One region of the Arthrobacter sp. BG3 genome, then DNA from elsewhere that is predicted to be linked to it. Evidence: riboswitches for the same ligand, from Rfam matches in the RefSeq annotation. Region 1 holds a riboswitch; each other region holds the start of a gene.

The links. Region 1 has a riboswitch for S-adenosylmethionine ahead of metX (homoserine O-acetyltransferase MetX). Riboswitches for the same ligand answer to the same signal wherever they lie in the genome.
Region 2: it holds a riboswitch for S-adenosylmethionine, as region 1 does, so the genes downstream of both, AC1MFL_RS07205 (cobalamin-independent methionine synthase II family protein) here and metX (homoserine O-acetyltransferase MetX) in region 1, are expected to answer to the same signal.
Region 3: it holds a riboswitch for S-adenosylmethionine, as region 1 does, so the genes downstream of both, AC1MFL_RS10570 (DUF1737 domain-containing protein) here and metX (homoserine O-acetyltransferase MetX) in region 1, are expected to answer to the same signal.

The regions. Positions count from the first base shown of each region.
Region 1 is NZ_CM155270.1:744,610-751,885, reverse strand. It holds gene AC1MFL_RS03425 (bifunctional o-acetylhomoserine/o-acetylserine sulfhydrylase) at 1-1,306, shown strand, start outside; SAM riboswitch class IV at 1,444-1,559, shown strand; gene metX (homoserine O-acetyltransferase MetX) at 1,571-2,758, shown strand; gene AC1MFL_RS03415 (MFS transporter) at 2,940-4,334, shown strand; gene AC1MFL_RS03410 (LysR family transcriptional regulator) at 4,514-5,413, opposite strand; gene mmsB (3-hydroxyisobutyrate dehydrogenase) at 5,613-6,515, shown strand; gene AC1MFL_RS03400 (CoA-acylating methylmalonate-semialdehyde dehydrogenase) at 6,624-7,276, shown strand, end outside.
Region 2 is NZ_CM155270.1:1,636,947-1,644,222, reverse strand. It holds gene AC1MFL_RS07225 (TrmH family RNA methyltransferase) at 1-193, shown strand, start outside; gene fbaA (class II fructose-bisphosphate aldolase) at 394-1,413, shown strand; gene AC1MFL_RS07215 (DUF3151 domain-containing protein) at 1,416-1,844, shown strand; gene AC1MFL_RS07210 (uracil-DNA glycosylase family protein) at 1,987-2,619, opposite strand; gene AC1MFL_RS07205 (cobalamin-independent methionine synthase II family protein) at 2,793-4,001, opposite strand; SAM riboswitch class I at 4,014-4,118, opposite strand; gene AC1MFL_RS07200 (adenylosuccinate synthase) at 4,451-5,740, shown strand; gene AC1MFL_RS07195 (hypothetical protein) at 6,061-6,555, shown strand; gene AC1MFL_RS07190 (RNA polymerase sigma factor) at 6,644-7,192, shown strand; gene AC1MFL_RS07185 (hypothetical protein) at 7,189-7,276, shown strand, end outside.
Region 3 is NZ_CM155270.1:2,378,304-2,385,579, forward strand. It holds gene AC1MFL_RS10555 (glutamate--cysteine ligase 2) at 1-137, shown strand, start outside; gene AC1MFL_RS10560 (O-succinylhomoserine sulfhydrylase) at 237-1,445, opposite strand; gene AC1MFL_RS10565 (rhodanese-like domain-containing protein) at 1,446-1,865, opposite strand; gene AC1MFL_RS10570 (DUF1737 domain-containing protein) at 1,862-2,170, opposite strand; SAM riboswitch class IV at 2,184-2,298, opposite strand; gene AC1MFL_RS10575 (aminodeoxychorismate lyase) at 2,451-3,413, opposite strand; gene cls (cardiolipin synthase) at 3,507-4,982, shown strand; gene pabB (aminodeoxychorismate synthase component I) at 5,032-7,083, opposite strand; gene AC1MFL_RS10590 (low molecular weight protein-tyrosine-phosphatase) at 7,080-7,276, opposite strand, start outside.

The DNA of each region.
Region 1 (7,276 bases):
CTGGTCTTTCGAAACCCGCCAGATCCATGCCGGCCAGGAGCCGGACAGCGCCACCGGCGCCCGCTCGCTGCCGATCTACCAGACGACGTCGTTCGTCTTCCCCAGCGCGGAAAGCGCCGCCAACCGCTTCGCCCTTGCCGAACTGGCTCCCATCTACACCCGGATCGGCAACCCCACCCAGGACGCCGTCGAACAGCGGGTGGCCAGCCTGGAGGGCGGACTCGCGGCGCTGCTGCTGAGCTCCGGCCAGGCCGCGGAGACCTTCGCGATCCTCAACGTCGCCGAGGCCGGTGACCACGTGGTGGCCAGCCCCAGCCTCTACGGCGGCACCTACAACCTGCTCGCGCACACCCTAAAGAAGTTCGGCATCACCGTCACCTTCGTGGAGGACCCGGACAACCTGGCCCAGTGGCGTGACGCCGTGCAGCCGAACACCAAGCTGTTCTTCGGCGAAGTGGTCTCCAACCCCCGCCAGGACGTGCTGGACATCGAGGGCATCTCGCAGGTTGCGCACGAGGCCGGCGTCCCGCTGATCGTGGACAACACCCTCTCCACCCCCTTCCTGATCCGGCCGATCGAGTGGGGTGCGGACATCGTGGTGCACTCCGCCACCAAGTACCTTGGCGGCCACGGCGCCGCGATCGCGGGCGTGATCGTGGACTCCGGCAACTTCGACTTCGGCAAGGACCCGGAGCGTTTCCCCGGCTTCAACACCCCGGACCCCACCTACAACGGCCTGGTGTACGCCCGGGACCTCGGCGCGGACGGTGCCCTCGGCGCCAACCTCTCCTACATCCTCAAGGCGCGCGTCCAGTTGCTGCGTGACCTCGGCTCGGCGGTGTCCCCGTTCAACGCCTTCCTCATCGCCCAGGGCATCGAGACCCTGAGCCTGCGCATGGAGCGGCACGTCGCCAACGCCATCAGGGTGGCCGAATGGCTCGAGGCGAGGGACGACGTCGAATCCGTCGCCTACGCGGGGCTGCCCTCCAGCCCCTGGTACGAGCGCGGCCGCAAGTACGGCCCGAAGGGGACCGGCGCCGTCGTGTCCTTCAATCTCGCCGGCGGAGCCGAGGCCGGAAAGCGCTTCGTTGACGCCCTCGAGCTGCACTCGCACGTGGCGAACATCGGCGACGTGCGCTCCCTCGTCATCCACCCGGCGTCGACCACGCACAGCCAGCTCTCCCCGGAGCAGCAGGCCGTTGCCGGCGTGAATCCCGGCCTGGTGCGGCTCTCGGTGGGCCTGGAGCACATCGACGACATCCTCGCCGACCTTGACGCCGGATTCCGCGCGGCCAAGACCGCCTGAGCGCCCCGACGCCCGGCGCCCCCGGCCGCACTGCCGGGCGCCGGGGTGTCGGGGCCGGCGCGCTGGTTTGACCCGGGGAGTCATACGGGCGTCACAATCTTCGCCACCGGGGCGCCGCATTTCGTACACTCAGTGAAGGTCATGAGTGCCAGCGACAGCCCCGGCTTGCTGGCCGGCAACCCTCCTTTTGCGGCGGGGTGCCCCGGGTGAAGACCTGGCCTGCCGGTCAGCTGTCGGCGGGCAAGCGCGAAGTTAGGTCCTCAGATGACGATTGCCGTCACCCGCCAGGGTGCACCTGTAAGCAAAACCTCCCACGCCGATGCCTCCGCCCCAGGTGGTCCGGACGCCGCTGACCCGGGCGGCACTGTCCCGGATGGTACGGTCCGGTACCTCCGGATCGGCGACCTGGAGCTCGAGTCCGGCGCCCGGCTGCCTGACGTCACCCTCGGCTACGAGACGTGGGGGACGCTCAACGCGGACCGCTCCAACGCCGTGCTGATCGAGCACGCGCTGACGGGGGATACCCACGTCACGCGGGGCGCCACCGAGGAGCCGGGCTGGTGGGAGCAGCTCGCCGGTCCCGGCGCGCCGGTGGACACGGACAAGTACTTCGTCGTCTCGATCAATATCCTTGGCGGCTGCTACGGCTCCACGGGCCCCTCGTCGACGGCGCCGGACGGAAAGCCCTGGGGCTCACGGTTCCCGCTTGTCACGCTCCGGGACACGACCGAAGCCGAAGCACGACTGGCGGACGCCCTGGGCGTCCGCAGCTGGTACGCCGTGCTGGGGGGGTCCCTGGGTGGGGCGCGTGCCCTGGAATGGGCCGTCAGCTACCCGGAACGGGTCCAGCGCTGCGCCGTGATTTCGGTCGGAGCCAGCAGCACCGCCGAACAGATTGCCTTCGCCCAGGCCCAGACGCTGGCCATCCGGCAGGACCCGAACTTCAACGGCGGGGACTACTACGGCGGACCCGAACCGGAAGCCGGGCTGGCCCTGGCCCGGCGGATAGCGCACATCACCTACCGCTCGGCGGCAGAGCTAGACGGACGCTTCGGCCGGAACGCCCAGGCCTCCGAGGCCCCGCTGGAAGCCGGATCCCTCGCCGGGCGCGGCCGCTACCAGGTGGAGAGCTACCTCGACCACCAGGGCAACAAACTGGTCCGCCGCTTCGACGCCAACAGCTACATCGCCATCACCGAGGCGCTCATGAGCCACGACATCTGCCGGGGCCGCGGCGCCCTCACAGAGGCCCTGGCTCCGGCCACCGCGGCGTTCCTGGTGGCGGCCGTCGACTCGGACCGGCTGTACTTCCCGGCCCAGTCCCACGCGCTCGCCGATGCCCTGCCGGGCGAGGTTGCGGTGCACACCATCCAGGCGCCGATCGGGCACGACGGCTTCCTGACCGAGATCGGCCAGCTCAACGACCAGCTCCGGCAGCACTTCTTCGGCTAGTCCTGCGGCCTGAAACGGCGTCCCGTGTGCATTTTTGCAGATGCCCCCTGCACTAATGGCCGTTGAGGCCCGCTCCGGATGGGACCATACTCGTGGGTAATGGTGCCGCGTGTCTTACATCACAGGCGCCCTCCTCCCGAATGGTCCATAGGGTGTCGACGGAGACACCGAAGGAGTCACAATGAGTACGGAAAACGCGGCCGCGAGGCGCGCAGAAGAGCCGGACGTCAAATCGTCCGGCCTGAAGAAGGTAGTTGCGGCCTCCATGGCCGGCACCGTCGTCGAATGGTATGAGTTCTTCCTCTATGCCTCCGCGGCCACCCTTGTTTTCGGCAAGGCCTTCTTCCCCAATTCGGGGACCGAGCTGGACGGCATCCTCGCCGCCTTCCTCACCTACGCTGTTGGCTTCATCGCCCGCCCGATCGGCGGCATCGTCTTTGGCCACTTCGGCGACAAGTTCGGCCGCAAGCAGCTGCTGCAGCTGAGCATCATCCTGGTCGGCGTTTCCACCTTCCTCATGGGCTGCCTGCCCACCTTCGCGCAGATCGGTTACTGGGCTCCGGCGCTGCTGGTCTTCCTGCGCTTCGCCCAGGGCTTCGCCGTCGGCGGTGAATGGGGCGGCGCCGTCCTGCTCGTCGCCGAGCACAGCCCCAACAAGTCCCGCGGCTTCTGGGCCAGCTGGCCGCAGTCGGCCGTACCGCTGGGCAACCTCCTGGCCACCGCGGTGCTGTTCGGCCTCTCCGCGCTGCTTTCCTCCGCGGACTTCCTGTCCTGGGGCTGGCGTGTGGCGTTCTGGCTCTCCGCCGTGATCGTACTCGTGGGCTACTACATCCGCACCAAGGTCAGCGACGCCCCCATCTTCCTGGAGGCCCGCAAAGAGGTCGACGCCGGCCACAAGGGCTACGGCGTCAAGGAAGTTTTCCGCCGCTACCCCCGCGGTGTCTTCACCGCCATGGGCCTGCGCTTCGCGGAGAACATCCTTTACTACCTCGTGGTCACGTTCTCCATCACCTACCTCAAGACAGTGGTCCACACCGACACCTCACGGATCCTGCTCCTGCTGCTCATCGCGCACTTCATCCACTTCTGCGTGGTGCCGATGGTCGGCCGCATGTCCGACCACTTCGGCCGCAAGCCCGTCTATATGGCCGGTGCCGTCCTGGGCGCCACTTGGGGCTTCTTCGCGTTCCCGATGATGGACACCGGGAACGATTTCATCATCCTGGCCGCCGTCACCATCGGCCTGCTCTTCCACGCCCTGATGTACGCCGGCCAGCCGGCCATCATGGCTGAAATGTTCCCCACCCGGATGCGCTACTCCGGCGTCTCCCTGGGCTACCAGGTCACCTCGATCGTCGCCGGCTCGCTGGCCCCGATCATCGCCGTCGCCCTGCTGAGCCAGTTCAAATCCTCCACCCCGGTGGCGATCTACCTGCTCGGCGCCTGCCTGGTCACGATGGTGGCCGTGTTCTTCCTCAAGGAAACCCGCGGAGTCTCGCTGCACGACGTCGACGCCGCCGACGCCCAGGGCACCGCCGACCTCCTTGCCGCAAGCAAGGTAGCAGTCAAGAAATAGCAGTCAAGAAGTAACTGGCAATATCCACCCGCTACGAATCATTAGCGGATGAGCGACAGCCCGGGTCCCTGCAGTGCGGGGACCCGGGCTGTCGCTGTTAGGGTGGCCCAGCCCGGCGGGACGGCCCAGCCCGGCGGGACGGCCCATCCCGGCGGGACGGCCCAGCCGGCGTGTTCGGCTCAGCCCGCGAGGACATCCTGGCGTTCGGAGATCTCCGTCCGGACCGCCCCGAGCACCGCCTGCACCGGGGCCGAACGCAGCGATTCGGCGCGTGCCGCCGCCCAGATCGGGAGCTGCCGCTGGAAGTCGTCCGGCAGCACGGGCACGAAATTGGGGTCGCCGACGGCCAGGAAGTTGGGCAGCAGGCCGATCCCTGCACCCCGCCGGACAGCCTCGAGCTGGGCAAAGATGCTCGTGGCCTGGAAGCTGGAGCGGGGGACGGGAAGCTGGGTGGAGCGGTGGCCGAGCTCGGCGACCTGCAGTGCGGACTCCACGTAAGAGACAAAACCGTGCTGCCGGACGTCGTCGAGCGTCGCCGGCAGGCCATGCTCCCGGGCGTACTGCGGACTGGCGTACAGCCGGAGGAAGTAGTTGGACAGGAAGATGGTCTGCGCGTTGCTAACGTCCAGATTGCCCACCACCACCTCGAGATCAACCCCGGACCGGTTCTGGCTGACCTTGCGGGTGGCGCTGAGCATTTCAACGTTCAGCAGCGGGTGGCCCCGCTGCAGCCGGACCAGCGCCGGGGCGACGAACTCGGCGCCGAAGCCGTCGGGGGTGCTGATCCGGACCAGCCCCGACAGCACATCTTCGGACCGGGCGATCCGGTTCGTGAGTGCCCCGAGGGTGCCCTCGATCGCTTCGGCGGCTGCCACGGCCTCGTTGCCAAGGTCCGTCAGCTCCCAGCCGTGCGGGCTCCGTTCCAGCGTCCGGCCGCCCAGCTGTTTGTCCAGCGCCAGGATCCGGCGGGAGATGGTGGTGTGGGTCGTGCCGAGGGCTTCCGCCACCGCATTGAACCTGCCCAGCCGGGCCACGGTCAGCAGGATGAGCAGGTCGTCCGGACTCGGAAGCCGCCGCAAGTCCACAATGACTCCTCTGAAATCAGGTATGTGCATCCATGCACATACCATCTGTAGTTTTTTCCCTTGATTGCACTGTAGCAGGGTGTGATGCTTGACCCGGAGAGTCCGGCGGAACGGCCGGACCACAGGCAGCACACAAGCCGCCGCAAAGCAGCACCCACAGCACTACGCGCAGCAAAGCAAAGGAGCTTACGCCATGGCAGTTATCGCTTGGATCGGACTGGGGAACATGGGCGGGTCCATGTCTGTGAATCTCGCCAAATCCGGCCACGATGTCCGCGGGTTCGACCTCAACGCCGAGGCCGTCGCCGCCGCGGAAGCAGGCGGAGTAAAGCCTGCAGCAAGCATCGCCGACGCCGTCGACGGTGCGGACGTCGTCTTCACCATGCTCCCCAAGGGCGAGCACGCCCGCGCTGTTTACCTTGGCGAGGACGGCGTCCTGGCCCACGCGGACACCCGGACCCTGCTGGTGGACTCCTCCACGATCGACATCGCCTCCGCCCAGGCCCTACACGACGCCGCGGCTGCCGCCGGCTTCCGCTTTGTCGACGCCCCGGTCTCGGGCGGCATGAGCGGCGCGAAGGCCGCCACCTTGACCTTTATGATCGGCGGCGAAGCCGGCGCCGTGGCCGAGGCCACCGAGTACATCAAGCCGATGGCCGCCAACATCATCCCCACTGGCGGCGCCACCACCGGCCAGGCCGCAAAGATCTGCAACAACCTCATGCTTTTCATCAACCTGGCCTCCACCGCGGAAGGCGCCGTCCTCGCGGACCGGCTCGGGTTGGACAAGCAGGTCTTCTGGGACATCGCATCCGTCTCCTCCGGCGACAGCTGGGCGCTGCGCACCTGGTACCCGGTAGCCGGCGTGGTCCCCACCGCGGCCTCCAACAACGACTTCGCCCCGACCTTCACCACCGAGCTGGCCAACAAGGACATCGGACTCGCCATCAGCGCGGCACGCGACACCGGCACCCCGCTGGAAATCGGCGAGCACGTCCAGCAGCTCTTCCAGCGCCTCATCGACTCCGGCAACGCCGGCATGGACTGCTCCGCGATCGTCAAGCTGGTCGACGGCACCCTGGACACCGGCAAGTAGGCACCTCCCAGCCAACGCGGCCGGGCAAACGCAGCCACGCAACGGCCCTGCGCAGGCAAACGCCGCGCACCGCTGCCCACAACAGCTCCCCACGAAAGAGAACCCCCCATGGAACGCATCCCGCACTTCATCAACGGCGCCCTGATTTCCGACGCCGAGCGCTACGGCCCCGTCTTCAACCCGGCCACCGGCGAGCAGGAAAAGGAAGTTGCCCTCGCCTCCGCCGACCGTGTCGAGGAGGCCATCCGTGCCGCCCGCGCGGCCCTGCCCGGCTGGCGCGCCACCAGCCTCGGCAAGCGCACCAACATTTTCTTCAAGGTCCGCGAACTGCTGCTGCAGCGCCGGCCCGAGCTGGCCGCCCTGCTGACCAGCGAACACGGCAAGGTCCTCTCCGACGCCGAGGGCGAGATCACCCGCGGCCTGGAGAATATCGAATTCGCCACCGGCCTGTCCCACGCCCTCAAGGGTGAGCGCTCCGAGCAGGTGGCCGGCGGCGTCGACGTCCACTCGGTGCGCCAGCCGGTCGGGGTGGTCGCCTGCATCACGCCGTTCAACTTCCCGGCCATGGTGCCGCTGTGGATGATCGGCAGCGCCCTGGCCTGCGGCAACACCGTGCTGCTCAAGCCGAGCGAAAAGGACCCGTCCTCGGCCGTCTTCATCGCCCAGGTCTTCGCCGAGGCTGGCCTCCCCGCCGGTGTCCTCAACGTCGTCCATGGTGACAAGGAAGCCGTCGACGTGCTCCTGGAACACCCGGACGTCAA
Region 2 (7,276 bases), 890 kb from region 1:
ACTGCCCAGGGACTGCGTGCTGGTGTTCGGCCAGGAGGGCCCGGGGCTGTCCCCCGAGGTCCACGAAGCGGCGGTGGACACCTTGTCGATCGAGCAGTTCGGCTCCACCCGGTCGATCAACGCCGCCTCGGCCGCGGCCATCGCGATGCACGCCTGGATCCGCCGGCACGTCTTCAGCCAGCTCCCGGGTTAGCGCGTCCGCGGCCTTGCCTGCGCGATCCCGCCGGGAACCGCGGCGGAACCTGCCGGGAACCCGGGCGAAGCCGGATATTACAGGCGCGAGTGACCGGAAACACTGCCCCCGGCGCAGTAATGGCTAGGATGGTTCCTAGCCGACGAGGTTCACTCCAGGGTGAGCCCAGCCCGCAGACGAAACTCACTTTAGGAGTCAGCATGCCCATTGCAACCCCAGAGATCTACTCCGAGATGATCGACCGCGCTAAGACGGGCGGCTTCGCGTTCCCCGCCGTGAACGTCACCTCCTCCCAGACCCTTAACGCAGCCCTGCGCGGCTTCGCCGAAGCCGAATCCGACGGCATCGTCCAGGTCTCCACCGGCGGCGCCGCCTACTGGTCCGGCGCCTCCACCAAGGACATGGTTGCCGGCTCTCTCGGCTTCGCCGCGTTCGCCCGCGAAGTCGCCAAGAACTACGGCGTCAACGTCGCCCTGCACACGGACCACTGCCCGAAGGACAAGCTCGAGGGCTTCGTCCTGCCGCTGCTGGCAGCCTCCGAGGCCGAGGTCAAGGCCGGCCGCAACCCGCTCTTCAACTCCCACATGTGGGACGGTTCCGCCGAGACCCTGCCGGAGAACCTGCGGATCGCCCGGGAACTGCTGGAGCGCACCGCTGCCGCCCGGATGATCCTCGAGGTCGAGATCGGCACCGTCGGCGGCGAGGAAGACGGCGTCGAGAACGCCATCAACGAGAAGCTGTACACGACCGTCGAGGACGCCCTGGCCACCATCGAAGCCCTCGGCTCCGGCGAGAACGGCCGCTACATCACGGCGCTGACCTTCGGCAACGTGCACGGCGTCTACAAGCCCGGCGGCGTCAAGCTCCGCCCGGAGATCCTCAAGGACATCCAGGAGCAGGTCGGCGCCAAGATCGGCAAGGCCAACCCGTTCGACCTGGTCTTCCACGGCGGCTCCGGCTCGTCCGAAAAGGAGATCGCCGACGCGGTCTCCTACGGCGTGATCAAGATGAACATCGACACTGACACCCAGTACGCCTACACCCGCCCGGTGGTGGACCACATGTTCCGCAACTACGACGGCGTGCTGAAGGTCGACGGCGAAGTCGGCAACAAGAAGCTCTACGATCCCCGCGTCTGGGGCGCCTCCGCCGAAGCCGGCCTCGCGGCCCGCGTCGTCGAGGCTGCCCAGCAGCTCGGCTCCACCGGCAAGACGTTCTAAGGATGTCGGACGAGTTCCGCAAGAACCTGATGGGCCCTGAGCCCACGCTCCTGCCTGCCGAGACCGAGGTCTACGCAGCACTGGACGCGGGCCAGGAAGCCCTGGACCTAGTGGAAAAGAACCCGACCTCCTCGCTGCTCTGGGCCGTGCTGGCCGAGGAAGCGTGGAAAGAGGGCCGGACCATCGACTCCTACGCCTACTCCCGCGTCGGCTACCACCGCGGCCTGGACTCGCTGCGCCGCAACGGCTGGCGCGGCTTCGGGCCCATCCCGTGGGAGCACGAACCCAACCGCGGCTTCCTGCGCGCCCTGTATTCACTGGGCCGCGCCTCCGCGGCCATCAGCGAGGCCGAGGAACCGGAGCGGATCGAGAAGTTCCTCAAGGACTCCGATCCCGCCGCCAAGGCAGCCATCGAAGCCGAGAACCGCTAACCAACCACAACGCGGGGTCACTTACGGTCCATTCCACACCCTGGGATGGACCGTAAGTGACCCCGCGTTGCTGGTTAAAGTGCGACGGCGGGCGTCCACCGGAAGGTGGGCGCCCGCCGTCGTCGACGCGGGTGGGTGCGGACTAGCTGGTCTTGGCCAGACCGGTGCGCGCCATGGCGTCCGCGTAGACGGTGCCCATTTCTTCGAGGTACTGCTCCTGGCGGGCAGGGGTGCCGGCGAAGGCGCGGCCGCTGAGCGAGCGGACCTTGTAGGTCTTGAGGCCGCGGCGCCAGATCATCGGCACCTCGGTCTTGAGGAGCAGGTTAGCGAGGCGGTTGGCTTCGGTTCCGTGGGCCACGATCACTGAGGCGCGGGGCACGACGGCGAGAAACTTCAGCAGCGGCTTCAGGCCGGCGGAAATCTGGTCCGGCGTGAACTTGCCGTTCGGCTCGCCCGGGACGTACCAGGGGTGCACGTTCCACGGCATCACGAACTCCGGGCGCAGGCCCAGCTTCCACTGGACGCCGAGCAGGCGGGTGGCGGCTTCTTCGTCGCCGGCGGTGATGAAACCTGACTCGTCCTCGGTTCCGATGTTGGAGAAGAGGCTGATGATGCGGCACTCGTCAACGTCGTGCATCGGGTCTACATACGGGACATTCATGCCAGCTTTGGTTGCCTGCAGCGTGTCGCACAGCTCGTTGACGGCCGCGACGCTAGGTTCGTAGCGGCGGCTCAGAAGCTGTTCGCGGGAATTTTCAGTGGCCAAGGCTGTCATATATTGCTGAGTCTCCTGCGGGTTTTGGTGAAGCTGCCAGACCGTACGTGGGCACGCCGAGCACCGGGGCACGTTAAGTACGGTGTGGTTTGAAAATGTGGTGTGGACCGATTCCTGGTCGATCCTTACTAGTCTATCAAGCCCCGCGAAATGCCGTTCCCGCGGAGCGGCCGCTACCAGAGCCGCGCGGTGGCGCGGCGGGCGCCCTCTCCCAAGGATTCCAGCTTGGCAAAGGCAATTTGGGGGTGCACCCGGCCGCCCAGACCGCAATCTGTGGATGCAATCACATTTTCCCGGCCCACCAGTTCGGCGAAGCGTACGATCCGGTCAGCCACCAGGTCCGGGTGCTCGACGACGTTGGTGGCGTGGGAAACGACGCCGGGGATGATGACTTTTCCGTCGGGGAGCTTGGTGTCCTCCCAGACGCGCCATTCATGCTCGTGGCGGACGTTGGCGGCCTCGAAGGAGTAGCCGCCCGCATTGATCTGCAGGACGGAACCGACAATGTCCGCGAACGGGATGTCCGTGGTGTGCGGGCCGTGCCAGGAACCCCAGCAGACGTGCAGCCGGATCTGGTCCTGCGGCAGGTCGCGGAGCGCCCAGTTGGTCGCCTCAACCCTGAGCTGGATGAATTTGAGATAGTCGGCCAGGCTCGGTTCCGGGTTGATCTGGTCCCAGCTTTCGGCCAGCGACGGATCGTCCAGCTGGACCGTGAGCCCGGCGTCGATGATGGCCTTGTACTCCTCCCGCATGGCGTCGGCGCAGGCGTAGAGGAGTTCCTCATCCGTCTTGTAGTACTCGTTGGCGACGCGGGCGCAGGAGCCCGGGGACAGCGAGGCGACGAAGCCCTCGGCCAGGCCGGCGGCGGCCAGGCCGGTCCTGAGGTTGGCGATGTCCGAGCCCACAAGGTCCTGCCCGGTGTAGCTCAGCGGGCCGGCGATTTTCGGCTGGGTGACACTTTTGCGGTGCGCCAGGATTCCGGAGGACGGGTCGTTGTAGGCCTCGTTGAACTTCTGCCGGTCGCGCCGGTCCGGGAAGGAGGTCAGCACGATGTTGCCGGGTGTGGAGCGGTGCACTGCAGCGTCAGCCCAGCGGTCCACATCCGTCGGCTCGAGGCCGCCGAGCCGGCTGAAGGAGTAGTTCCACCAGGCGCCATAGTCCACCGAGCTGGACATCGTGTGCCCATATTCGCCGTCGTTGGGGATATCAATGCCGAGGTCTTTCTGGCGCCGGACGATGTCCACCACGGACGTTTCCAGCAGGTCCAGGAACTCGGGGGTGATGCCTTCTGTTTCCTTGGCCTCGTTCGCCGCGATGAGCTCGGGGGTGCGGGGCAATGAGCCTGCATGGGTGGCGCGGATATGGTCGGTGTTCTGCTGCATGGGGGCGCTTCCTTTCCATCGGTCCTGGCGGTAGCACCTTGGCCGTCACAGTGCTGCGTACGGGCAGGGTTGCTGCGGCGTCAACGGTCCAGGTCCCTCGGCCGCTCGGGATGGTCACCTCCCACCTAATTCGACCGGGCGCCCCCGCGCAAGCCCATCCGGCGAAGTTCCGCGTGCTGGACACCGGGTCCCGGCCCAGCCGCCCCGCCTCCTCCCGGCCCAGCCGCCCCCGCCAGGTCCCCGCGCAGCCGGCGGGAAGTCCATTGGATGGTCAAATGAGTCGACGCCACCGCGATCGGCTAAACTTGGGTGGTAAGAGCCCCGGACTCTGGCGTTGATGGTAAGAGCACAGCGGTAGATCCGGGGCGTTCTCATGAACGGCGCTGAGCTCCGGTGACCACCCTGGTGAATCACACGGACTTTGGCCCGAACGAATGGGGGAGGATCCCATGCCAGCAATCGTGATCGTCGGAGCCCAATGGGGCGACGAAGGCAAAGGTAAGGCCACTGACCTGCTTGGTGGCCGAGTCGACTACGTCGTCAAGCCCAACGGCGGCAACAATGCCGGGCACACCGTCGTCGTAGGCGGTGAGAAGTATGAGCTCAAGCTCCTTCCGGCCGGCATCCTGAGCCCCAACGCGGTTCCGATTATCGGCAACGGCTGCGTGGTGAACCTCGAGGCGCTGTTCCAGGAGATCGACGGCCTGGAAGCCCGCGGCGCCGACACCTCCAAGCTGCGGGTCTCCGCCAACGCCCACCTCGTGGCGCCCTACCACCAGGTCCTGGACAAGGTCACCGAGCGGTTCCTCGGCAGCCGCGCCATCGGCACCACCGGCCGCGGGATCGGCCCGGCCTACATGGACAAGGTGGCCCGCCTCGGCATCCGGGTCCAGGACGTCTTTGACGCCTCCATCCTGCGCCAGAAGGTCGAAGGCTCGCTGCGCCAGAAGAACGAACTGCTGGTGAAGGTCTACAACCGCCGGGACATCGAGGTGGACGAGATCGTGGAGTACTTCCTGTCCTTCGCCGAGCGCCTCCGCCCGCTGGTCATCGACAGCACTTTTGTCCTGAACACCGCCCTGGACGAGGGCAAGGTGGTCCTCATGGAGGGCGGCCAGGCCACGTTCCTCGACGTTGACCACGGCACCTACCCCTTCGTGACCTCCTCGAACCCGACCGCCGGCGGCGCCTCCGTGGGCTCGGGCATCGGCCCCACCCGGATCTCGCGCTCCATCGGCATCATCAAGGCCTACACCACCCGTGTAGGCGCAGGACCGTTCCCCACGGAACTGTTCGATGAGATGGGCATGTACCTGCAGAAGACCGGCGGGGAGTTCGGCGTCAACACCGGCCGGCCGCGCCGCTGCGGCTGGTACGACGCCGTGCTGGCGCGCCACGCCTCCCGCGTCAACGGCTTCACCGACTACTTCGTCACCAAGCTGGACGTGCTCACGGGCATCGAGCAGATCCCGGTCTGCGTGGCCTACGACGTTGATGGCGTCCGGCACGACGAAATGCCGATGACGCAGACCGAGTTCCACCACGCCAAGCCGATCTTCGAGTACTTCGAAGGCTGGACTGAGGACATCACCGGTGCCCGCACCCTGGAAGACCTCCCGGAGAACGCCAAGAACTACGTGCTGGCACTCGAGAAGCTCTCCGGCACGCGGTTCTCCGCGATCGGTGTCGGCCCGGACCGCGACCAGACGATCGTGATCAACGATCTGATCAATGACTGATACTGACTGACGCATTCATCGCGGCGCCCGACGGCGGCGGGTCACCTGGAAGGGTGGCCCGCCGCCGTTGCTCGTCCCGAGGAAAAAGAAACTTCCGATCGGTGCGTAACCTTTCGGGGCACCCCAGCGATTACTCCTTTGTAAGCGCCGCCGGAGCATGGACCCCCCACCAGGTTTCCGGCCGGTCTTCCACTGTAAGTGCAGGCCGGCGCATGCCCCCAAGCTGCGCCGGCCGGCCTTTCACTGAACGCGCGGGCTGCTGCCAGCCTCCATCGGGCCGCAGCCGGCTTTCACCCAAAACCAAAGGATGTACGTTTCTTATGAAGAGTGTTAGCAAGACCACCAAGATTGCTGTCGGCGCCGCTATTCTCGCCGTCGGAGGGTTCTCCGGCATCGGCCTGGCCAACGCGGCCCAGGTTTCGAACACCCAGCAGGCTGAAGTGAGCCCCGCTACGCCCGCCGTCCCGGCAACCCCTGCGGTCCCGGCGACGCCCGACCTTCCCTCCCAGCCGGCCGTCCCCGCCGTCCCGGCATCCCCGTCCGTTGACGACTCCGCCGAGGGCGACGTCAGCGTTGAGGGCACCGAAGGATCCGCAGAGGGCTCCCTCGAAGCTGACAAGGATGGCGCTTCCGTCGACGGTGCCGCCAATGCCAAGGGCGCAGCCGAGGCCAAGGCGCACGCCGGCGTGACCGTCGCCGTTCCTGCCGTCCCCGCTGTCCCCGGCGCCAAGGATGTCCCCGCCGTTCCGGCTACCCCGGCCGTCCCCGCCGTCCCGGCCCTGCCGTCGGACGAGAAGCCTGAGATCAACAAGTAGGCAGTACACGCCTCCTCGGAGGCACCCGGGGGTGCGGCCGCTAGACTTGCCCAGGCCGCACCCCAGCAGTAACCGGAAGGACAGCCTCTTGGCAGAACAGCTAAGCGATGACGAATTGTCAGCAGCATTCGCTGGCGAGCCGTCAGGATTCAACGCTGTCTACACGGTCATTTCACCCGCCGTCCTCGGCTACTTCCGGGCCCGCGGAGTGGACGACGCCGAAGCGCTCACCCAGGACGTCTTCGTCGATGTCCTGCCGAAACTGGCCAAGGTCACCGGCGGCCACAACGGTTTGCGGACCTTCATTTTCTCCGTCGCCCACGCGCGGCTGGTCGACCATCACCGCCGGGCAGAACGCACGCCTTACCTGGCCGAATACGACCCCCGTGATGACACCCGGTACGCCCCTTCCGCCGAGGACGAGGTCCTCGGCTCGCTGGGCGGCGTGACAGATTCCCTTTCCCGGCTCAATGAGGAGCAGCGGGCAGTACTGGTCCTGCGGATCGTCGCGGACCTATCCATCGAACAGGTGGCCGGCATCATGGACAAGTCGCCGGGCGCCATCAAACAGCTTCAACGACGCGGGCTCAGTGCCCTGCGCGAACTCGTCACCGAAAAGGACCACGCAGCATCATGACCGGAACCCGCGAACCCCAGCAGGATGGCGGCATCCAGGCGATGCTCCGTGATTCCGGCCTCGAAGCAGCCGCCGAGCTCCGCA
Region 3 (7,276 bases), 1.6 Mb from region 1:
AGCTGCAGCGCCAGCCTTTCCGCTCCGGCGGGCTGGCTGCCGTCGTCGAACGGGCCGTCGAAGTGACCATGCGGGGAGCCGCCATCGGCGGCCCGGCGGACGAGGGCTCGTCCCTCGGCCGGGTCCGCCGCGGCTGAGCCCGCCCCGTTCACCGGGCGGCCGCCTGACCACCAGCGGGACGGCCCGGAGCCGGGCGTAGCCCGGCAGCGCCGGCCCGGACCCTGGACAGGGGGTGTCTAGACCTGCTTGAGGGCCTGGGCGAGGTCGCGGGTCAGGTCCCCGAGGTCCTCAAGGCCCACCGAGAGGCGCACGACGCCGTCGCTCAGCCCGATCGCCGCGCGCCCTTCGGGCCCCATGGCGCGGTGCGTCGTGGTCGCGGGGTGGGTGATGAGGGACTTCGAATCGCCCAGGTTGTTGGAGATGTCGATGATCCGCAGCGCATCCAGCAGCACAAAGGCGGCCTCCTTCGCCGAACGCCCGGCGGACGGGGAGAGCTCGAAGGTCAGCACGGTGCCGCCGGCCTTCATCTGCCGGGCGGCCAGCTCGAACTGCGGATGGGACGGCAGCAGGGGGTACCTGACCCAGCTGACCGCCGGCTGCGCCTCGAGCCATTCGGCCAGCCGCAGCGCGGAGGCGGACGAATGGTTCACCCGCAGGGCCATGGTCTCCAGCCCCTTGGTCAGCACCCACGCGTTGAACGCCGAGAGCGCCGGGCCGGTGTGGCGCATCAGCTGCTTGACCGGGCCCCCGATGAACTCCTTGGTGCCCAGGATCGCGCCGCCCAGCACCCGGCCCTGGCCGTCGATGTGCTTGGTGCCGGAGTAGACGATCACGTCCGCGCCGAGGTCCCCGCAGCGCTGCAGCAGGGGAGTGGCAAAGACATTGTCGACGACGACGGTCGCCCCGGCCGCGTGCGCGAGTTCGCTGACCGCCGCGATGTCCACGATTTCCTGCATCGGGTTCGACGGCGACTCGAAGAAGACCGCCGTCGTCGGCTGCGAGAGCGCAGACCGCCACTGCTCCAGGTCCGGGCCGTCCACGAAGACCGCCTCGACACCCCAGCGGGGGAGGATCTCGTTGAGGATCACGAAGCAGGAACCGAAGAGCGAGCGGGCCGCGACCACCCGGTCGCCGGCGGCCAGCAGGGCACCGAGCGCGGTGAAGACCGCGGACATGCCCGAGGCCGTGGCAAAACATGCCTCGGTGCCTTCGAGCAGCCGGAGCCGCTCCTGGAAGGTGGCCACCGAGGGGTTTCCGTAGCGGGAGTACACAAAGCGTTCGTCCTCGCCCGTGAAGGCGCGCTCTGCGGCGGCCGCGGATTCGTAGACGAAGCCGGAGTTCAGGAAGATCGGCTCGGACGTTTCCTGGAAGCCGGTGCGGTCGAGGCCGCCGCGGACGGCCTGGGTATCGGCGCTCCAGCCGGCGGCGTCAGGGTTGAAGGTCACTTAGTGCTTTCCAAGGTTGGTGGGCAGGCCGCGGTTCTTCCAGCCATTGACCGTGCGTTCGCCGTGGCGGTCCGGATCGCCTTCAAAGCCCTCGAGGACGTTGTAGGAGACGAAACCGGCCTCCGTCGCGGCGACCGCAGCGGCGATGGACCGCGCGCCCGACCGGCACAGGAACACCAGTTCGGCGCCGTCAGCGCCGGCCGCCTGCTGCTTCAGCTGCTCAACGAACTCCGAATTGGGGATGCCGCCGGCAAGATTCCACTGGATGAAAAGCGGGCCGGTGCCCTTGCCACCCGCGGCTGCCGTGTCCGGGACGCCGATGTGGGCCCATTCGCCCTCAGTGCGGACGTCCACCAGGATGGCTCCGTCCGCGAGCTTGGCCCAGGCCTCCTGCGGGCTGAGGTCACCGGCGTAGCTCACGCGTGGCCCTCGCCGTCGAAGTCAAGATCATCCACGGCGTTGGCGACGGCGGCATCTGCGCTGGCGATCGCCGCCGGCAGCACGACGGCCTGGGCCACGATGACGCTGCTGCCGTTGAACGTGGCGGCCGGGCTGCCGTGCAGCACGTAGCCGTCGGCGAGGGCGGCGGAGACGCGCTCGCAGAAGGCCCGGTCATCGGGGCCGGTAAAGAGTCTGTACGCCAGTTTTTCCTCGGCGGCACCGGGGACTGCGGGGGACGGGGCGGGTGCTGTACTGGGGACAGCGGGGGCGGACGCGTCAGGCACGACGGATCTCCTTCTTTCACGCTTGCAGCTCGAATGGTCGATATGCCGAGTATTCACCTGAGGCACCCCGCCGCGAAAGGGAGGGTTGCCGACCGGCCAGTCAGGGCTTGGCGCCGGGTCTCATTACTCACCAAAAACGTAACACCTGCGGCGCCGGCCGGCAGAGCCGCCGTCGTCATGTTAAGTAACGGGCCCCACCAACGCGGGGTCACTTAGCGCCCGTCCGGGGCCGCGGGACGGGCGTTAAGTGACCCCGCGTTGCTGTGTGGGGGTGGGGAGGCTACTCGATTGTGGCGTAGAGCGCGTTGAGTTCCGCGGTGAGCTGGCGGCGCAGTTCCGGGGTGCCGATTTCCTTGCCGTCGATGTGGTTGACGGGCGCCAGCAGCCGGATGCTGGAGATCAGCCAAACGGCGTCGGCGTCATACAGGTCACGGGGCTCCAGCGGCCCGTAGCCCAGCTCCCAGCCGGCGGCCTTGGCTGCGGTGAACAGGGCACCCTGCGAGGTGCCGGGCAGGATCCCGCTGTCGAGTTGCGGCGTGATGAGCCGCCGGACGGTGCGGACCCCGCCGGCCCCGTCGTCGGAGGTTTCCAGGTGCGCGAGCAGAACGGTCGACGTCGGACCCTCCAGGACCCGGCCGTCCGCGGAGGTGAAGATGACGTCGTCGGCGCCCTGGCTGCGCGCGTACCGGAGCGCGGCCATGTTGACCGCATAGGAAAGGGTCTTGGCGCCCATCAGCAGCCACGGTGCCCGCTCCCCGACTTCGCTGTCGTAGCCGCGGTCCAGCAGGATGACGTCGATCCCGGTCTCACGTTGGCGCCGCCCGGCCGGGCCGGGGGCGGAGGCCTGGACCCAGCAGGTGGGCGTGGGGGCACCTTCGACGCCGCGGGTCACGAGCAGCTTGACGACGAGTTCGTCGTCCCCGGTGGCCTCGCCGCCGGGCACATGCTGGCGCCGGTATTCGCTGATGGCCGTGGCGATGGCCCGGCGCCAGACGTCCTCCGCCGGGATGCCCAGCTCCAGCAGCCGGGCGGACCCGGCCAGCCGGTTCAGGTGCGCCTGGAGCTTGCGGGGCTGCCCGCCCACCGCCAGCAGCGACTCGAAGACACCGTCGCCGCGGGTGGCGCCCTGGTCCGTCGCCATCAGCTGGGGCTTGGTGGCATCTGCCAGCCTGCCGTCGTCGAAGGCAGGATCCAGGAAGACCAGCACCGGGGTGGGGGCGGGGACGGCGGCAGGAGAAGTCATGGCTTCAGCTTAGTGCGGCGTGCCACGGGATAGGATTTGACGGTTGCCCGTTCCGGAACTGTTCCGCGGGTCTGGAGCTTGAGGGGTTCGCCTGTGCTGTGGCCATTTTCGCTGGCGGAATCACTTCCGTCCTGGCTGATCCTGATTCTGACCGTGGTCGACCTCGCCATCCGGGTGCTGGCCCTCGGCATCATCCCCGGAAACCGCCGTCCCACCACGGCCATGGCCTGGCTGTTGATCATTTTCTTCGTCCCGGCCTTGGGCCTGGTCCTCTTCCTGCTCTTCGGCAACTTCCGCCTCTCCCGCAAGCGCCGCGCGCAGCAGGAGGCGGTGAACATCCGGGTCCGCGCCGGGACCTCGGACCTGGCGATGCTGGAGAGCCGCTACGAGGGCCCGGAATGGGTGTTGTCTGCCGGGGAACTGAACAAGACCCTGGGCTCGCTGCCGATGGTGGACGGCAACCACGTGGAGCTCCTGCCCGGCTACCCGGACTCGATCAAGGCGATGGCCGCCGCCGTCCGTGAAGCCGAGTCGTTCGTCAACGCCGAGTTCTACATCATGAGCTCGGACCACATCACGGACGATCTGCTGACCGCGATGGAGGAGGCCGCCGAGCGCGGCGTCGAAGTCCGCCTCCTGTTCGACCATCTGGGGACCCTGCGCATCAAGGGCTACCGCAAGCTGATCGCCCGGCTCAAGGCCAGCAAGATCCACTGGCGGCCCATGCTGCCGCTGAACCCGCTGCAGGGGCAGTGGCGCCGGCCGGACCTGCGCAACCACCGCAAGATCATGGTGATCGACGGCGAGGTCGCCTTCACCGGTTCGCAGAACCTGATTGAGCCCTCCTACAACAACCCGCGGCACCGCAAGATCGGCCGCGAATGGGTCGAGCTGATGGCCTGCCTCCGCGGGCCGATCGTCACCACGCTCAACGTTGTGTTCGCCACCGACTGGCTCAGCGAGACCGACGAATCCCTCGAGGGCCAGCTCGCGCACCGGCCTGAACTGCACGCCGGCAACGTCACGGCGCAGGTGGTGCCCAGCGGCCCCGGATTCATCACCGAAAACAACCTGCGGCTCTTCAACACGCTGATTTACTCGGCGCAGCGCAAACTCTCGATCTGCAGCCCGTACTTCGTCCCGGATGATTCCCTGCTGTATGCGGTGACGACGGCGGCGCAGCGCGGCGTCGACGTCGAACTCTTCGTCTCGGAAAAGGGCGACCAGTTCCTGGTCCACCACGCCCAGCAGTCCTTCTACGAGGCGCTGCTGGAAGCCGGGGTGCGGATCTACCTGTACAAGGCGCCCTTTGTACTGCACGCCAAGCATTTCACCATCGACGACGAAGTGGCCGTGCTCGGCTCCAGCAACATGGACATGCGCTCCTTCTCGCTGAACCTGGAGGTCTCGGTGATGCTGCTGGGTGAGGACATCGTGCGGCGGATCAGCGCTGTGGAGGACAACTACCGGGAGATTTCGCGCGAATTGACGCTCGAGGACTGGATGAAACGTCCAATGGGCGTCAAATACGTGGACAACGTCGCACGGCTGACGGCCACCCTGCAGTAGCCGCGGCGGCGCCGGAGCCGCGCCGGGACGGGCCGGGCCGGCGCCGACGTCAGGCGGGCGGAAACTCCGCGCCCAGCGCCGAGAGGACGCCGAAAGCCTTGGTCCGGATCTCCTCGTACTCCTCCTGCGGCGAGGAATCCGCCGTGATCGCCCCGCCGACGCCGAGGCTGAGGCCGGCGCCGCCGCCGGCCTGCTCGGTGCGCACGAGGGTCCGGATCGCGACGGCCAGGTCGGTCGCGCCGTTGAGCGAGAAATAGCCGATCGCACCGGAGTACACCCCCCGCGGGGCGCCCTCGAGCCGGTCCAGGATGGCCATGGTGCTGACCTTTGGCGCACCGGTCATGGAGCCGGCGGGGAAGCAGGCGGCGACGGCCTCAGCCCTGGGCATGCCCGGCCTGAGCCGGGCATCGATGGTGCTCACCATCTGGTGCACCGTGGCGTAGCTTTCGATCGCGCAGAGCCGGCTGACCGACACCGAGCCGGGCACGGCGAAGTGGCTGAGATCGTTGCGCAGCAGGTCCACGATCATGATGTTCTCGGCGCGGTCCTTCGGCGAGGACTCAAGCTCGTGCCGCAGCAGCGCGTCCCGTACAGGATCCGCATCCCGGTGCCGGGTGCCCTTGATCGGCTCGGCGCGCATCCCGCCGTCGGCCGCGATCCGCAGGAAACGCTCCGGCGAGGTGCTCGCCACGGTGAGGTCCCCGAAGCGCAGATAGCTGGCGAACGGGGCCGGGTTCCGCCTGCGCAGAGCCAGATAGGACCGCCACGGGTCCAGGGCGGCGGCGGGAAGTTGCGCCGTCAGCGCGGTGGTCAAACAGACCTCGTAGGTGTTTCCCTCGGCGATCTGGTGCTGGGCCTCGGTGATTTTGGACTTGTAGGCGACTTCCGAGTCCCGTGCGGCGAAGTCCAGGGCTGCAGGACCGGGTGCGGACAGTCCGACGCCGACGCCGGCCGCCGCTGTCTGCCCGCCAGCTGCCCGGACGACGGCGGTGCGGGCCGCCGCCAGCCAGCCCCCGGCGTCCGCGGTGTCCAGCGCCAGCAACCAGACCGTGCGCTCCACATGGTCCAGCACCACGGCGCGTCCGGCAAAAAGCAGGCAGGCATCCGGGGTTTCGGCTGTGACGTCGCTGCCGCCGGTCTCGCGTTTGAGTTCGTAGCCCAAGTAACCGAGCCAGCCCAGGGTGAACTCGCAGGGGTAGCCTTCGGGGCCGCGGAGCGCCCGGCGCCCCCAGACTCCGTCGAGCCAGCGGAAGAACGGCCCTTCAGTCCGGACGCTGGCGTTGCCGACGCTTACGTGGGTTCTGCCCGAACTGTGCCGGACGGACTGGCCGAACGGGCCGCCGTCGTCCGCGAGGATGCTGAAGCGGCTCCGTTCCGCGGCCACGTGGCCGCCGGCGTCCATCGAGGAGTCCAGCCATACGGCCCTGGCGGAGCGGCCGAAGAGGGACTCGAACAGCCGGGCCGGGTCCGGGGCGGCGTCGATCCGTTCGGCGCGGAGCTGAAGCCCGTGGCGGGCGGCAAGCTCCGGGAGCAGCGCCGGGGACAGTGCGGGCAGGTATTGCAGGGCCTGCAGCACTTCCGCCGGAGCGGCGCCGTCGGCAAGGTTGAGCACCCGGACGTCGGCCCGGGCGGGAACGTCGTCGCCGGCCAGCCACTCCTGCTCCTGGGCGGCCCACTGGTCCCAATAGGGTTCGTAGTTTTCACCGTCGCGGGCCAGGGCCCGGTTGCGCCGGTCTGGTTCGGGCGAATCGGCCCAGATCACCGCGGACAGGAAGGGGCGGGCGGCCTCGGCTCCGGCGCCCACGCCCTCCACCAGGACGATTTCGGCCGGCTGGGTTGTGCGGACGTCGCCGTCGTAGTGCGCCTTCCAGTCCCAGCTGACCCATTCGGCCGGCTCGCCGCGGTGCAGCGGGGCCAGAACCGTGGTGGCGTAGCGTTCGATGCCGGCCGCGAGCCCGTTCCAGCCAGGGTAGATGTCCTCCAAGTGGAAGAGCGAAACCTTGTGGTGCTCGCGGAGCCGTGCCGCCAGTTCGATCGCCAGAGTGGTCTTGCCGGCGCCGGACCGTCCGTCGATGGCGATGATGACGGGTGCTGGACTCATGAAATAGAGCGTACCCGCCGCCCTGCCGTGTGCGGTTGCCCGTCCGCCCGTCCGCGCTGGGAGAGCTCCGCCCGGACGTGCGCCACGATCCCGGGAAGTGCGGCGTGGATCAGGTTCCAGGTGAGGTCGAAGTCCGCGTGGCCGCCGTACCAGGGGTCTTCTATGCCCTGGTCAAGGGGGTCCTTGCCCGCGA